2 linked regions of the Nitratifractor salsuginis DSM 16511 genome follow. The protein of the gene in region 2 interacts with the protein of the main gene of each other region in a pairwise test. Links are inferred from orthologs where the notes say so. Each region holds a gene or a part of one and is shown on either strand. Other genes may lie near its edges.

Region 1 (5,600 bases), 270 kb from region 2 along the record:
GAGCGAAGTGGTCCTGGCCGATTACACCTTCACCTACATCAAGCCGATCATCCGGGGCGGGCTCAATATCTTTCCCGTCTGGGGCGACGCGAAGCAGCGGACGATCTACTACACCGACTACAGCGGCAAACTTCCTACGCTCTATCGCCTCGATCTGACGACGGGGCAGCGGACACGGATCCTCGATTCCCAGGGGATGTTGGTCTGCTCCGACGTCAGCCGGGACGGCAAGCGACTGCTACTGACGATGGCCCCTTCCGGCCAACCCGATATCTACGAATACAATGTCGCCACCGGCGAGAAACGTCAGCTCACCACCTACAGCGGGATCGATGTGGGAGGCAAATATGCCGACAAGGAACGGAGTATGGTCTTCGTCTCCAACCGACTGGGCTATGCCAATATCTTCAAAAAACCCCTCGCGGGCGGCCCCATCACCCAACTGGTCTTCCACGGAAGCAACAACGATTCCTGCGATGCCTTCGACAACAAAGTGGTCTATTCGAGCAAAGAGAAGAGCAGTTTCGGCAAAGCTTTCAACCTCTATCTGACGACGACCGACGGCGACTATACCCGGCCGCTGACCAGCGGCGGGATCAACCAGTTCCCCCGCTTCTCCAACGACGGGAATACCGTGCTCTATATCAAGCGCAGCGAAGCGGGCAATTCCATCGGCTACATCGGCCTGCAGACCGATCTGAGCATCCTCTTCCCCCTGGGAGAGCACCGCATCCAGTCGATCGACTGGTAAACTTTAACTGAGGAGTGAGATCGTGAAACGTTCGGCACTGATTTTGACCCTGGCGTTGTTGGGGGCGACCCTGCTTTGGGCCGAACCTTCCGTCTACGGAGGAGGATACGGCGGCAGCTCCCTCGCTACGCAGAACAAAAAGACGATTCTCTCCCTGCGTCAGCAGGTCAACCGCCTCCAGGAGGAGGTCGACGGTTTGCGCAGTATGGTTTCGAGCCTCAATCAGCAGATCAACCTTCTCTCCAGGAAATCGAAGAGTGACGGAAGTGAACAACTCCTTGCCAAGCGATTGGATTCACTGGAAGCTCGATTGGCCCGCCTCGAGAAAAACCCTGCGCGCCAAAGCACGACCCGCCGAAAGCCCGCTCAGAGCTCCACCGGCTCTTCGGGGCAGAAAGCCCAAGCCGCCAAAACAACGCAAACAGCCGCTTCCAAAAAAGATCCGCTCCTGAAGGCCGGCTCCTCGGCTCTCTTCAGTCGCGGGGTGAGGCTGATCAACCAGAAACGCTATGCCGAGGCCAAGCGGCGTTTCGACATCCTGGCCGGGCGCAAATACAAACCGGCGGCGGTCAACTTCTATCTGGGGGAGATCGCCTACCGTACCGGCAAGAATGACGACGCGATCCGCTACTACCAAAAGAGTGCCGAGCTCGATGAGAACGCCGCCTATATGGACCGGCTGCTGCTGCATACCGGTATCGCCCTGGAGCGTACCGGGGACAAAGCCCAGGCCAGAAACTTCTTCCAGGCGATCGTCGACGGCTATCCGGGGACTCCCAGCGCCCGTGTGGCGAAAAAACATCTTAAATAAACCGGAGTTGAAAGCTCCGGTTAACTTTGCTTGGTTACAATGACGCAAAATTATACAAAGGACATTTTTATGGCAATTGAAAACGAAAACAGCGTCGTCGGCATCGAGTACGAAGTCAAAGAGGCCGGTACCGATACCGTCATCGACAGCAACAAGGGGGCACAGCCTCTCGAGTTCATCACCGGCAAGGGGCAAATCATCCCCGGTCTGGAGAAAGCACTGGTCGGTATGAAAGAGGGCGAAAGCAAGAAGATCGTCGTCCCCGCCGCCGAAGCCTACGGCGAAGTCAATCCCGAAGCGAAGCAGACCCTGCCCCGCGAACAGTTCGAAGGGATCGATCTGAAAAAAGGGATGGCACTCTACGGTCAGGGCGAAGACGGCCAGACCGTTCAGGTTACCGTCGTCGATTTCGATGACAACACCGTCACCATCGACTTCAACCACCCCCTCGCAGGCAAAGACCTGGAGTTTGACGTCACCGTTACCGAAGCGCGCCCCGCTACCGATACCGAAGCCCAGACCGGTCAAGTCGGCGGCGGTTGTACCGACGGCAGCTGCGGCTGCGGCCACTAAGTCCCCGCCGAGGCTTACGCCTCATTCTATTTTTCTTTCCAAACACATTCTCCTCTTTCTCTTCTCCATTTTATTTACGATAAGCTATATAGATCGAGTGTACTCTTTTGATCACAGTAAAAGGAAAGACGATGGTCGATTGGCAGAGGAAAAAAGCAGCCGTTTTCCGTCCCTCTCTTGGACGGCTCAAAGGCATAGATACTCTCGATCCGATCACTCTGGATGCGCTGGTGGGGATTGGGGAGCAGAAACGCCGCCTCATCGAGAATACCGAGGCTTTCCTCCGGGGAGAAGAGGCGGAGAACGTCCTGCTCTGGGGTAGTCGGGGCACGGGCAAATCCTCCCTGGTCAAAGCCCTGCTCAACGCCTATGCCGACCGAGGGTTGCGGGTGATCGAGTTTTTCAAAGAGGATCTGCGTCATCTCCCCGATGTGCTCGACGAGATCCGGGGTGAGCCCTGGCGCTTCATCCTCTTTCTCGATGATTTGACCTTCGGTGAAGGGGAGAATATCTATACCTACCTCAAGAGCGCGATGGAAGGTTCCATCGAACCCTCGCCCGATAATCTCTTGGTCTATGCCACCTCCAACCGCCGCCATCTCGTCCCCGAGTATCAGAGAGAAAATGAAGCTACGATCATACGAGAGGGTGAAATTCACTACACCGATTCGGTAGAGGAGAAGATCTCCCTGGCGGATCGATTCGGCCTTTGGCTGGCTTTCTACCCCTTGAATCAGGAAGAGTATCTCGCTGTGGTGGATCACTACTTCAAAGGGGAGGAGATCGATCGGGAAGCCCTGCATCGAGAAGCCCTGCGTTTCGCCCAGGAACGGGCTTCCCGAAGCGGCCGCACCGCCCGGCAGTTTTGGAAGGCGTGGAAGGGACGGCTCCGGCGAGTGGGGGGCCAAGCGTCGCGATAAGCAAAATGTTACAATACAAATATGAGACTGTCCAAAGAAGAGAGAAAGCTCCTGAAACGTACTCTTGCCGAGATGTCCAAAGAGGCGGAACTCTACCTTTTTGGCAGCAGGGTAGACGATAGGAAACGGGGCGGGGATATCGACCTGCTGGTAGTGGATAAGCGGCTGAGCAAAAAGGATCTTCGAAAGCTTCGTATCGAATTTTGCAAACATTTTGGAGAACAGAAAATCGATATCGTTCTGGATAACGGAAAAGTAGACGATCCTTTTATCACCATTGCTAGAGAGGGGGCTGTTCCTTTATGATACGAACGAAACTTTTACGTGATCGGGAGCTGCTTCAAAAACAGATGCGATGGCTGGAACTCTCTTTGGATGAGTGTGGTGCGATAGGGATTAAAGCCGAGTACAGCATCGAAGAGTTCGGGAAGTTTGAAACTCTCTGCAGCCGGTATGCCCGGAGTATCGATTTCCTTGTCCGAAAGATCTTTCGGACCATCGATGCCTATGAATTCGAAGCTCAGGGAACTTTGGTCGATGTCGTCAATCGGGCGCATAAACGGGGGCTCATCGAAAGCGTCGATGAGCTGCGATTGATGAAGGATATTCGCAATACCATCGTCCACGAGTATATCGAGGATGAGCTTACCGAAGTTTTTGATGAAGTATTGGAATATGGCAAAAAATTACTTGCCGTAATGCAGACTACAGATCGCTATATTGAAAAGATCGCAGCTGAGTAAAACTCAGCGCTCTTCCCCCTCATTCATATACCAATATACTCAGACTCAAGACTGGAAAGTATCGCATTGAAAAATATTTCGGTATGTCTGTATAGATGCAATAGAGATTCGAATCATATCTTTCCTTTATGGATGTGCAAGCGATATTTTTTGGTTACCATTTCAGAAAACCCAGGAGTCGGCTTTGGAGATCATTGAACTCGAGACGTTGGAATTACCCGAATTGCGGCCCTATGCCACCCTTCGTGGCAACCTTTTCGACAAAGACGGCAGTTTCGTCGCCGACTCCCCGCGGGTAGTGGGGCAGCTGCTCGGGAGCGGGTTGGAGTTCAAGAGTTTGCTTTGCACCCCGGAGTATTTGGAAAAAGAGCGTGAACGGATCGAGGCGGCGGGGGTTCCCAAGGTCTATCTGGGCTCCCGTGAGCTGCTGGAGCGAATCGTCGGTCACTCCATCCATCACAACGTGATGGCCCATCTGAAGCGCCCGACCAATGTCCCCCTGGAAGAGTTGCCCGATCGGGTGGTGATGCTCACCCGGCTCAATAATCTGGAGAATGTCGGGGCGATCGCCCGCTCCGCCGCGGCGCTGGGTGTCGGGGGCTACGTGGTGCCGAGCTCCGGGCCCCACCCCTACGGACGCCGGGCCATCCGGGTGAGCACCGGGCACGTGACCCGCCTGAAGGTCCACTGCTATGAGGATATTTTGCAGACGATGGAGCGACTGCGTGAGCTGGGCTATACCCTCCTGGCGGCGGAAGCGACACCCGAAGCGGTGCCTCTGGCGAGGTTCGGGCCCGTTCCGAAGCGCTGGGCGCTGATTTTGGGTAATGAGGAGGAGGGGGTGCCCGAAGAAGTGCTCGAAAAGTGCGACGCGGTACTGCAGATCGAGATGGAACCGGGGATCAAGAGTTTCAATGTGGCGACGGCGGGGGCGATCATTATGTACCGTTTGAGAATTGAGCGTTGAGCGTTGAGAATTTTGGATTTTGGATTGAGGAATCTTTCCAATAACCAATATACCAGTACACCAATTACAGGGCTAATAATGAGAAAATATTTGATTGCGGGATTTTTTCTGAGTGTCTGGCTTTTGGCTGCCGGAGTGGATAAGGGGCAGGTGGATGAGGGGGTTCGGCTTTTCAAGGCGAAAAAGTTTGACCGCTCCTATAAATTACTGCTTCCGGCTGCCAGGGCGGGGGATGCCAGAGCGCAGTTCTATCTGGGGCTGCTCTACGATATGGGTTCGATCCGGCTGATGGATAAAAACCGGGCGGTGGAGTGGTACCGCAAAGCGGCAGAACAGGGTTATGCCGATGCCCAATACGATATGGGGGTGATGTTCTCCAAAGGGGAGGGGATCTACAAGGATCTCGAAGAGGCACGCCATTGGTATGAAAAGGCGGCTGCCCAGGGGCAGGGCTATGCTCTTTACAACCTAGGGGTGGTCTGGGACAGGGGCTACGGGGTCACGCCGGATTTCGACAAAGCCCGCGGCTATTACGAGCGGGCCGCCGCCAAGGGGATCGCCAAAGCCGCCTACAACCTGGCCAATCACTACTACAAGGGCAAAGGGGTCCCCAAAGACCTCTCCAAAGCATTTCATTATTACCGGCAGGCCGCCAAACTGGGCCACGCCGCGGCGCAGTTTCACCTGGGCTGGCTCTATCAGCAGGGCGAAGGGGTCGAGCGCAACGCGACCTTGGCGAAGCGCTGGTACCGTGAATCGGCAATCAACGGCAGCCGGGAGGGGGCCTGGAACTATGGGCTGATGTTGGAGCGTGAGGGGAGTCCCGAGGCGGGGT
Region 2 (7,693 bases):
GCCTTTTGGCTTTCGGGGTGGATCACCTTCTACCCTGCCGCACTCATCAATATCGCCCTCTTCGCCTGGCTGACCCTGCTGGTCATCAAACCCATCTTCCAAGACCCGGCCAAACGGCACGTCAGTATCGCCTACGCATTCGTCGCTGTGCAGGCAGCGCAGGTCTGGTTCTATCTCGCCGCGGCGGGCTGGGTCGGCACGCCGCCGCTGGAAGTGCTCAAAGTCGCCTTGGGGATCTTTCTGGTGCTCATCGTCCTTTCCATCCGCCGGGTCAATATCGAAGCGGTCAACGAGATCCTGGAGCACGAAGGGTACGAAGAGGTCTTCTTCGCCCGGCCGCCTGCCTATAACCTGACGATCTTTATGATCGCCCTCTTTACCGCCGTCGAATTCTTCTGGCCCCAGAACCGGGCTATCGGCTGGATCGCCCTGGGCACCGCCGCGGCAAGCCTGGCCATTCTGAACGATTTCATCGCCTACGACGAGACCAATCTCTTCAAAAAACGGCTCATCTTTTCGCTGACGCTGGTTCCTGTGAGTATGGCGGCGGGATTCGGATTGATCGGCTACAACTACTTGGCGGGATTACCCTGGTACAACGGCGATCTTCTCCATATGCTCACCTCCGGAACCTGGACGCTTTCCTTCTATCTCGTGATGGTGGTCATCACCATCGTCCATACCGGACGCGATATCGCCAAAGAACGGGATATTTGGATCTGCCTGAGCGTCGGGCTCATTCTCTTCTCGGCGATCCTGAGAACCGCCGTCACTTTCTACCCGGCGCAGGGAAGCCTCCTGATCCTCCTCTCGGCGATCGTCTGGGCGCTGCCTTTTATCCTCTATATCAAACGCTATTTCAAATGGCTCCTGAGCCCCAGAGCCGACGGGATCCCGGGATAAGGCAAAAAGGCACTATCCAAGCACTCTCTCGCCTCTCGTTCCCACGCTATGCGTGGGAATGCCTATCCCACTCAAATCTATCATAGGTAAGAGGCTAAAAGTATGTCCTCTGTATCAAGTATCGTATGGGGTTCTACGTTCAACGCGAGAACCAGAAAGAGAACCGTCTCAACTCTCAACGCTCAGCTCTCAACGCTAAACTCTCGCCCCTCATTTCCTCACATAGGTCAAGAAGCGCTCCGGCGACTCCTCTTTACAATAGACTTCGTGGCCGGCCTTTTGAAGCTCTTCGATCAGCGGTTCGGGCTTGAAATCGGACTCGATAGCGATCATTTCTCCCTCATTCAATCCTTTGAGCGCCATATGGGCTTCGGCCAGAGGGTTCTTTTGGGCATCCAGCAGTTCGTTGGCGTTGAGAGTCGCTTTGACCTCTCCATCAATCCACTCGGGTGCTTCACTCACACTTTCGCTCTCCGTAGCTACCCCTTCGGCATCGACGGGAGGCTGCCCCACCGCTTCGCGCAGCTTGTTGAGCAGATCGAGGGGCTCCATCCCGCCGACGATCGCCGCCTGGCGTACACCGGCGACTTTGGCCAGGGTGCGGCGCAGGACGGGGTTGTTGAGCTTTTTGAATTTAGGGTTGATGGCGATCAGTGTCTCCTTCATCCCCGGATAGTTGTTGAGCAGATCAGCGATCTTGGTCTCCATCGTAATCTCTTTCATCATCGACTCCTTCTTTTATTAATTTCTATTAATCAGGAGAATATTACTCCAGATTCAATAGTATACTACTTATTATTCCGATAAGAAAGCGTTAATCCAAGGAGCCTTTTTGCCTGCCGAATATCTTCTCTATGTCTTCCTGGCCTTTGTATTGTCCATTCTCTTTTCAATGGGTGGCGCCGGATCGGGGATTGCCCTGATCCCTATCCTGCACTTTTTGGGAGTCGATTTCAACGTCGCCAAGGCAGTCGGGCTCTTCGCCGGGGCCTCTACCACCATCACCTCCAGCGTGATGAACTTTCGGCGCAAAGCCCTGGATATCGCCCAACTCTGGCCTATGGCCCTGGGGATGCTGCTCTTCGCCCCGTTGGGAGCCTGGTTCAACCGCTTCGTCGATCAGGAGTTCGTCAAGGCGCTCTTCGTGCTTCTCCTGCTCTATAGCGCCACAATGATGATGTTCGGGAGGAAAAAGGCGCTGACCCATTTGCACTCCAAACCGCTCCTTCTGGCGGTGGGAAGCGGCGTGGGGCTCGTCTCCGGTCTGCTGGGGGTCGGCGGAGGAAACCTGCTCATCCCTCTCCTGATCCTCCTGGGATTCGAACCCCGCAAAGTGGCCGTGGCTGTCAGTTTCGTCGTTCCGTTCTCTGCACTGGGCTCTTTTTTCACCTACGCCAGCTACGTCCCCCTCGACTGGAGACTCCTGCTCCTCGTCGCCCTCGCCTCCGTCGTCGGAGGATACTTGGGGAACCACCTGATGCATTTCAAACTCAATCAGCAGCAGATCAAAAAGATTATGGCATTGATCCTTTATATTCTGGCCTTCAAAATGCTCTACGGGCTGCTCTAATCACTCAAGATATTTGGGCACACGAAGTCGCTTTAGCTTTCCAGGTTCTCCAGAAATTCGAGCAGACCCTCGATGATCCGATCCGGGCTCGGGGGACAGCCGGGGATATGATGGGCTACCGGCAGATGCTCCGAAGCGGGAGCGGTGACGGCGAAGGTGTGTTCGAAGGGTGCCTGCATCGCCGGGCAATCCCCCAGGGTGATGCACCATTTGGGCTCGGGGATCTGCTCCCAGGCATCCAGGACGTGGGGGAGCATATTGAAAGTCAGCACGCCGCTGAGCAGCATCAGGTCGGCATGCCGGGGCGACGCGACGAAATGAATCCCCAGACGCTCCAAATCGTAATAGGGATTGCTCAGGGCATTGCACTCCGCTTCGCAGGCGTTGCAGCTGCCGCTGTCCACCATCCGAATCGCCAGAGAACCGGCGAATTTGCGCTTGACCTCATCCCTGAGCCGCTTGCGCAGCTCCTTCATCCGCTCGTCAAACTCAGGATGCTCCGTCAAAACCCCGGTTTGGAATCGCTTTTGCCAATATTTCAGCATAATGCAGCCTCCGGCTGGGAGTCGTTGGTCGTCAATCGTCGATCGTTGGTTTGCGGGCTTTGCCCGCTCATAATTAATTGCGTTGTGAAACAACGCTTACCAAAATTCCTCACTCCTAACTCCTCATTCTTCACTCATTTATAGGTCATTTCCCGCATAGCTCAGATCGCAGCTCTTGTTGATCAGGGGGAAATCGGCGATGATATTACCCGGCATCATCAGGTGCAACGCCTGCCAATTGACGAAGCTGGGATCCCGGTAGAAAAAGCGACCGATCTTCCCGGCCTCGATCTCGATGCTCATATAGATCTCTCCCAGGGAACTTTCGACGAAGCTCTCGTAGAAGCCATCCTTCGCCTCACTCTCCAAAAGGGAGAAGTCTTCGCCGGATTCGGCACCCTTCTCCATCAACTCCCGCACGAAGCTTTGTATCAACGCCAAAGAGCTCTTGACTTCGGCGATACGGACTTTGAAACGGGCTGCGACATCTCCGCTCGTTTCCGTGGCCGCTGCGAAGCCCCTCTCCGTGTAAAAGGGATCGTCAGAACGCACATCCAGACTCAAACCGCTGGCACGGGCCATCACCCCCACACAACCGTAACGCTTGGCATCGTCGGCTTTCAGGATACCCGTGGTATCCATCCGGTCCCAGAGGGAGGGGATATCGACGATCCAATTCTCAAACCATCCGATCGCCTCCTCCATCCGCTGGGCAAAGCTCGAAATCTCCCCGAGATCCCAAGCCGGAAGCTCCCTGAAAAGCGCCTCGAAACCGAAGCGGCTTCTTGTGAGCCGGGCCATCAAGCGCCGTGCCTCTTCCGCCCGGGCGGAGCCCCAGGCCAGAGCTGCGCCGAAACCGGCATCGTTGGGGATGAAGCCCAGGTCGGTCCAGTGGTGGATAATCCGCTCCAGCTCCAGCAGCAGGGCGTGGCGCAGGCGAAGGGCTTCGGGCAGTTCCTGAGCTGTGGATTCTTCCACGATGTGCAGGAAGGCCGACTGGGCGGCGACACTTTCGTTGCCGCTGATCCGGCTGACGATAGGGGCGGCTTCGGCCAGGTTTTTGCCCTCCAGCATCTTTTCGATGCCCCGGTATTTGTAGAAGTGGCGCACCTCCTGGTGAAGCATATCTTCCCCCGCCTGGGAAAAATGAAAATGCCCCGGCTCAATGATCCCGGCGTGGATCGGTCCTACCGCCACTTCAAAGACTCCATCCCCGCCGATCGTTTCATAATGATAGGGGCGGTACTCCGCCGCTTCAAGAACCGTATGAACGTCAAAATCCCTGCGCATCGGGTAAACCCCCTCGGGCCAACGTTCGTGATGGACCAGAGGCCGGAAGTCGAAAGCCCCCTCGAAACGGATCCCGAAATCGTCGGCCGTCTTGCGCTCGAACCAGATCGCCGCCGGAAAACGGGGCATGATACTCGCCGCCACCGGCTGAGAGCGGGAAACCTGTTCACGGACCATCCCGTCATCGAAACGGGTCAGCAGTTCGAAGTTGTCGCCGCGATCGACGGCATAGCGGGCAATCAGACGTTTCATTGTGCAAAGCCTTTTTCAGTCGCAAGTCTCAGGCACGGGCCTTCGGCCCTCACGTCGCAAGTCAAATTCTCCATTCTCAATTCTCCATTCTCAATTCCAAAAGGCTCATCCGATTCCCTGGAGGAAGCTCATCGAAGAGGGAAGCAACAGCGCCGCCAGGCCCACCGCGAAGATCGCCAGGGCCAGTACTTCACTCGTGTAGACCTTTTTGGGGCTCTCCTCCCCCTCGTATTTCATCGACTGATAGATCTGCACAAAGCGGTAAAAGATCACCGAGAGTAGCACCAGTAGCAGGGCGATGGCCCCCAGCATCGCCAGGAGATGGTGGCTTGTTTTGGCATTGTCGATCATAGCACCGAAGCCGTAGAGTTCACTGAAGAACATCGGGCTGGGAGGGATCGAAATGATCGCCAGCATAAAGAGCCCCACCAGGAACCAGAAGAGCCGGCCCCGATTGCCGCTGTAGCCTTTGAGCGCCCCGGCGAAGTGGTAACGCCCGGTCGATTCCAGTACCCCCGTCGAAAGGAAAAGGGCCGGTTTGAGAAAGGCGTGGGCCCCGAAATGAAGCAGTGCGGCGAAGGTCCCCCCACTCACCCAGAAAAGGGCGATGAGGGCCATATGCTCGACCCCTGAGAGGCTGAAGAGGCGCATGAAATCCTTGGCCCGGAAAATCAAGAAAGAGACGATGAAGATCGTCAACAGCGTATAGATAAAGACGAAGATGAAGAGGTGGTCATAGTTGACCCGCTCGGCAATCTTCGAAAAACGGAAAAAGCCCGCCATCACCCCGCTCTCCAAAATCCCGCTAAACAAAGCCGCCACGGGGTAGAAGGAAGCCCGCTCGATATGGGCCAGCCAGAGGTTCATGGGGAAAAAGCCCATCTTGACGAACATCCCCAGAGCCGCCAACGCAAAGCCCATCTCGAAGAGGAAGGGAGAGGGGATCCTGTCGGCGTGGCTCAGGAGCGCATCGAAGAGCATCGCCTCCTCACCCAGGATCGGCTTGGCCGCCGCGTAGATGAGGATCACCCCAAACAGTACCAGCGAAATGGCGATGGCCCCGACGATCATATAGTTCCATGCCTCTTTATGGGCGGCGGGGCTGTGGTTGGTCTTGATCATATAGACCGTGGAGAGGGTCGCCATCTCCAGACCGATCCAGAAGATCCCCATATGGTTGGCCAGGATCGAAAGGGTCAAACCGATCCAGAAGAGCCCGAAGAACCGGTAGAAGCGGTAGAGGGCTTTTTGGGTGACCTTCACGTGTTTATCCAGGGTCAGCAGCGCCAAAGTCACCCCGATGCCGACCACGGATGAGACCAGCAGAATATAAGTGTTGAGATCGTCGGCCACCAAATAGTTGCCCCAGAGATGATAGGGTTTGGGCAGGCGGAAAAGTTCGATCACCGGCAGCAATACCGCAAAAGAGCTGATCGGCAGCAGTCGGCGCGCCCAGAGATTGTGGGAAAAGCTGGCGGCGAACATCAGGAAGGGGGGTAAGAGCAGGAAAAAGAGCATCATAATCCCTCTCCTCTACAAGACAACGGAGCTTTGATTCGATGGTGACAAAGGAGCACCCAACCCCGCAGGGGCGCCGCAGGCGTTTGCGACTGCCGGAGCTGTCGGGTCAAAGTGGAGTGATTTTGAAACAGTTGGAACGCTCTACAAACAATCATGACTCGGCCTCCTCACGATAGAGCAGCAGGTTGATCACCACAATGGCCATCAACAGATCGAAGAAGATCCCCAGCTCCACCAGCATCGGCATCCCGCCCGTGGCGGTGGTCCCCAGCAGGAAGAGGGCATTCTCCATACTCAAAAAGCCCACGATCTTGGGGGCGATGTTGCGGTGCTCGATCATCAGCAGCAGCGAAAGAAAGAGCGATGAGATACTGACCGCCACATAGTTAGCATTGCCCTGCACCATATGGCTGATGGGTTCGGCCAGATAGAAGGTAAAGACCAGAATCGCCGGCACCAGCATAATGGCATACTGGGTTTTGATGCTGGGAGGAACCTGACGCACCAACTGAAACTTCTGGCTGAGATACTTCAGAATGTAGGGAATCGCCAGGGCTTTGAGCAGGATCGTCAGCGTCCCGCTGATGAGCATCGCCCGGTCGCCAAGCTCGCTCCCCAGGACCAGAGCCAGCAGCCCCAGGGTCAACGAGTTGAGGGAATACCAAAACAGCAGCCGATAGAGCCGCGTGGTAAAGAGCGCCGTAATCAGTGTGGCCAAAAAAAGACCGATCAGAAAATCCACCATTTCAAGCCCCCAGTACGTAAAAGGTAATCAGCGACAAAAAGGCAAACACAATGGCGATCCCCAGCAGATCGGGCACCTTGAAAAGCCGCAGTTTGGCCGTATTGACTTCGATCAGCGCCACCGCCAAAGCCACGGCGAAGAGCTTGCCCACGAAGATCAGCAGGGCCAGAGGCCAGGCAGCCTCCATCCCGAAGGGCAAAAAGAGGGTTGCAAAAAGCGACGCGAAGATGACGAATTTCACCGAAGCCGCCGTCTCGATGATCGCCAGATAGATCCCGGTAATGTCCAGGATCATCGCTTCATGCACCATCGTCAACTCCAGGTGAGTTTCGGGATTGTCCACCGGGATGCGCCCGTTCTCGGCGATGAGCAGGATAAAGAAACTGATCGCTGCAAAGAGGTAGCTGGCCATATGCTCCCGGGGGAAATGCTGCGCCAGGTTCACCCCCGCCTGCCCCACTCCTAGGTCACCGGCCATCATCGAGACACTGAAGATGGTCAAAACCATCGCCGGCTCCACGAGAGCGGAGATGAAGGCTTCGCGGCTCGACCCCATCCCTCCGAAACTGCTGGCACTGTCCAGGCCCAGCAACATCAGGAAGAAGGTCGAAAGAGCCAGCAGCCCCGTGATGGTGAAGGCATCGACGAAACTGACGTAATAGGCCCCTTTCACCGCCGGGGGGAGATAAAAGAGGACGATCAGCAGCGGAGCGAGGACCAAAAAGGGCGCCACCCGGGTCATCACACTGGCTTCCCGGCTGAGCACCGTCTCTTTGCCAAGCAGTTTGGAAAAGTCCCGATAACCCTGCAGCAGCGAAACGGGCCGTTTGTAGAGCAGCCACATCTTGACCGCCTTGATAAAACTGA

Evidence for each region.
Region 1: the proteins of NITSA_RS09300 (region 2) and NITSA_RS07830 interact in binary tests that used the Escherichia coli proteins (3 or more experiments, as listed by UniProt). The link is inferred for Nitratifractor salsuginis DSM 16511 from one-to-one orthologs.

What each region holds. Positions count from the first base shown.
Region 1 is NC_014935.1:1,540,927-1,546,526, reverse strand. Bases 615-3,383 are described here. They hold NITSA_RS07830 (FKBP-type peptidyl-prolyl cis-trans isomerase), read left to right. Parts: upstream 615-1,631; coding sequence 1,632-2,135; downstream 2,136-3,383. Other genes in these bases: NITSA_RS07815 (hypothetical protein), read left to right, coding at 3,358-3,383; NITSA_RS07820 (nucleotidyltransferase domain-containing protein), read left to right, coding at 3,077-3,361; NITSA_RS07825 (ATP-binding protein), read left to right, coding at 2,267-3,055; NITSA_RS10930 (tetratricopeptide repeat protein), read left to right, coding at 774-1,562; tolB (Tol-Pal system protein TolB), read left to right, coding at 615-751. In the rest of the region: more of tolB, read left to right, coding at 1-614; more of NITSA_RS07815, read left to right, coding at 3,384-3,798; NITSA_RS07810 (TrmH family RNA methyltransferase), read left to right, coding at 3,983-4,765; NITSA_RS07805 (tetratricopeptide repeat protein), read left to right, coding at 4,844-5,600. UniProt on the Escherichia coli protein: Folding helper with both chaperone and peptidyl-prolyl cis-trans isomerase (PPIase) activities. Chaperone activity prevents aggregation of unfolded or partially folded proteins and promotes their correct folding.
Region 2 is NC_014935.1:1,813,475-1,821,167, forward strand. Bases 2,359-5,263 are described here. They hold NITSA_RS09300 (hydrogenase large subunit), read right to left. Parts: upstream 4,561-5,263; coding sequence 3,157-4,560; downstream 2,359-3,156. Other genes in these bases: NITSA_RS09290 (sulfite exporter TauE/SafE family protein), read left to right, coding at 2,359-2,473; NITSA_RS09295 (NADH-quinone oxidoreductase subunit B family protein), read right to left, coding at 2,506-3,018; NITSA_RS09305 (proton-conducting transporter transmembrane domain-containing protein), read right to left, coding at 4,666-5,263. Also shown: NITSA_RS09280 (NnrS family protein), read left to right, coding at 1-903; NITSA_RS09285 (DUF1858 domain-containing protein), read right to left, coding at 1,114-1,629; more of NITSA_RS09290, read left to right, coding at 1,736-2,358; more of NITSA_RS09305, read right to left, coding at 5,264-6,081; NITSA_RS09310 (hydrogenase), read right to left, coding at 6,233-6,826; NITSA_RS09315 (respiratory chain complex I subunit 1 family protein), read right to left, coding at 6,828-7,693.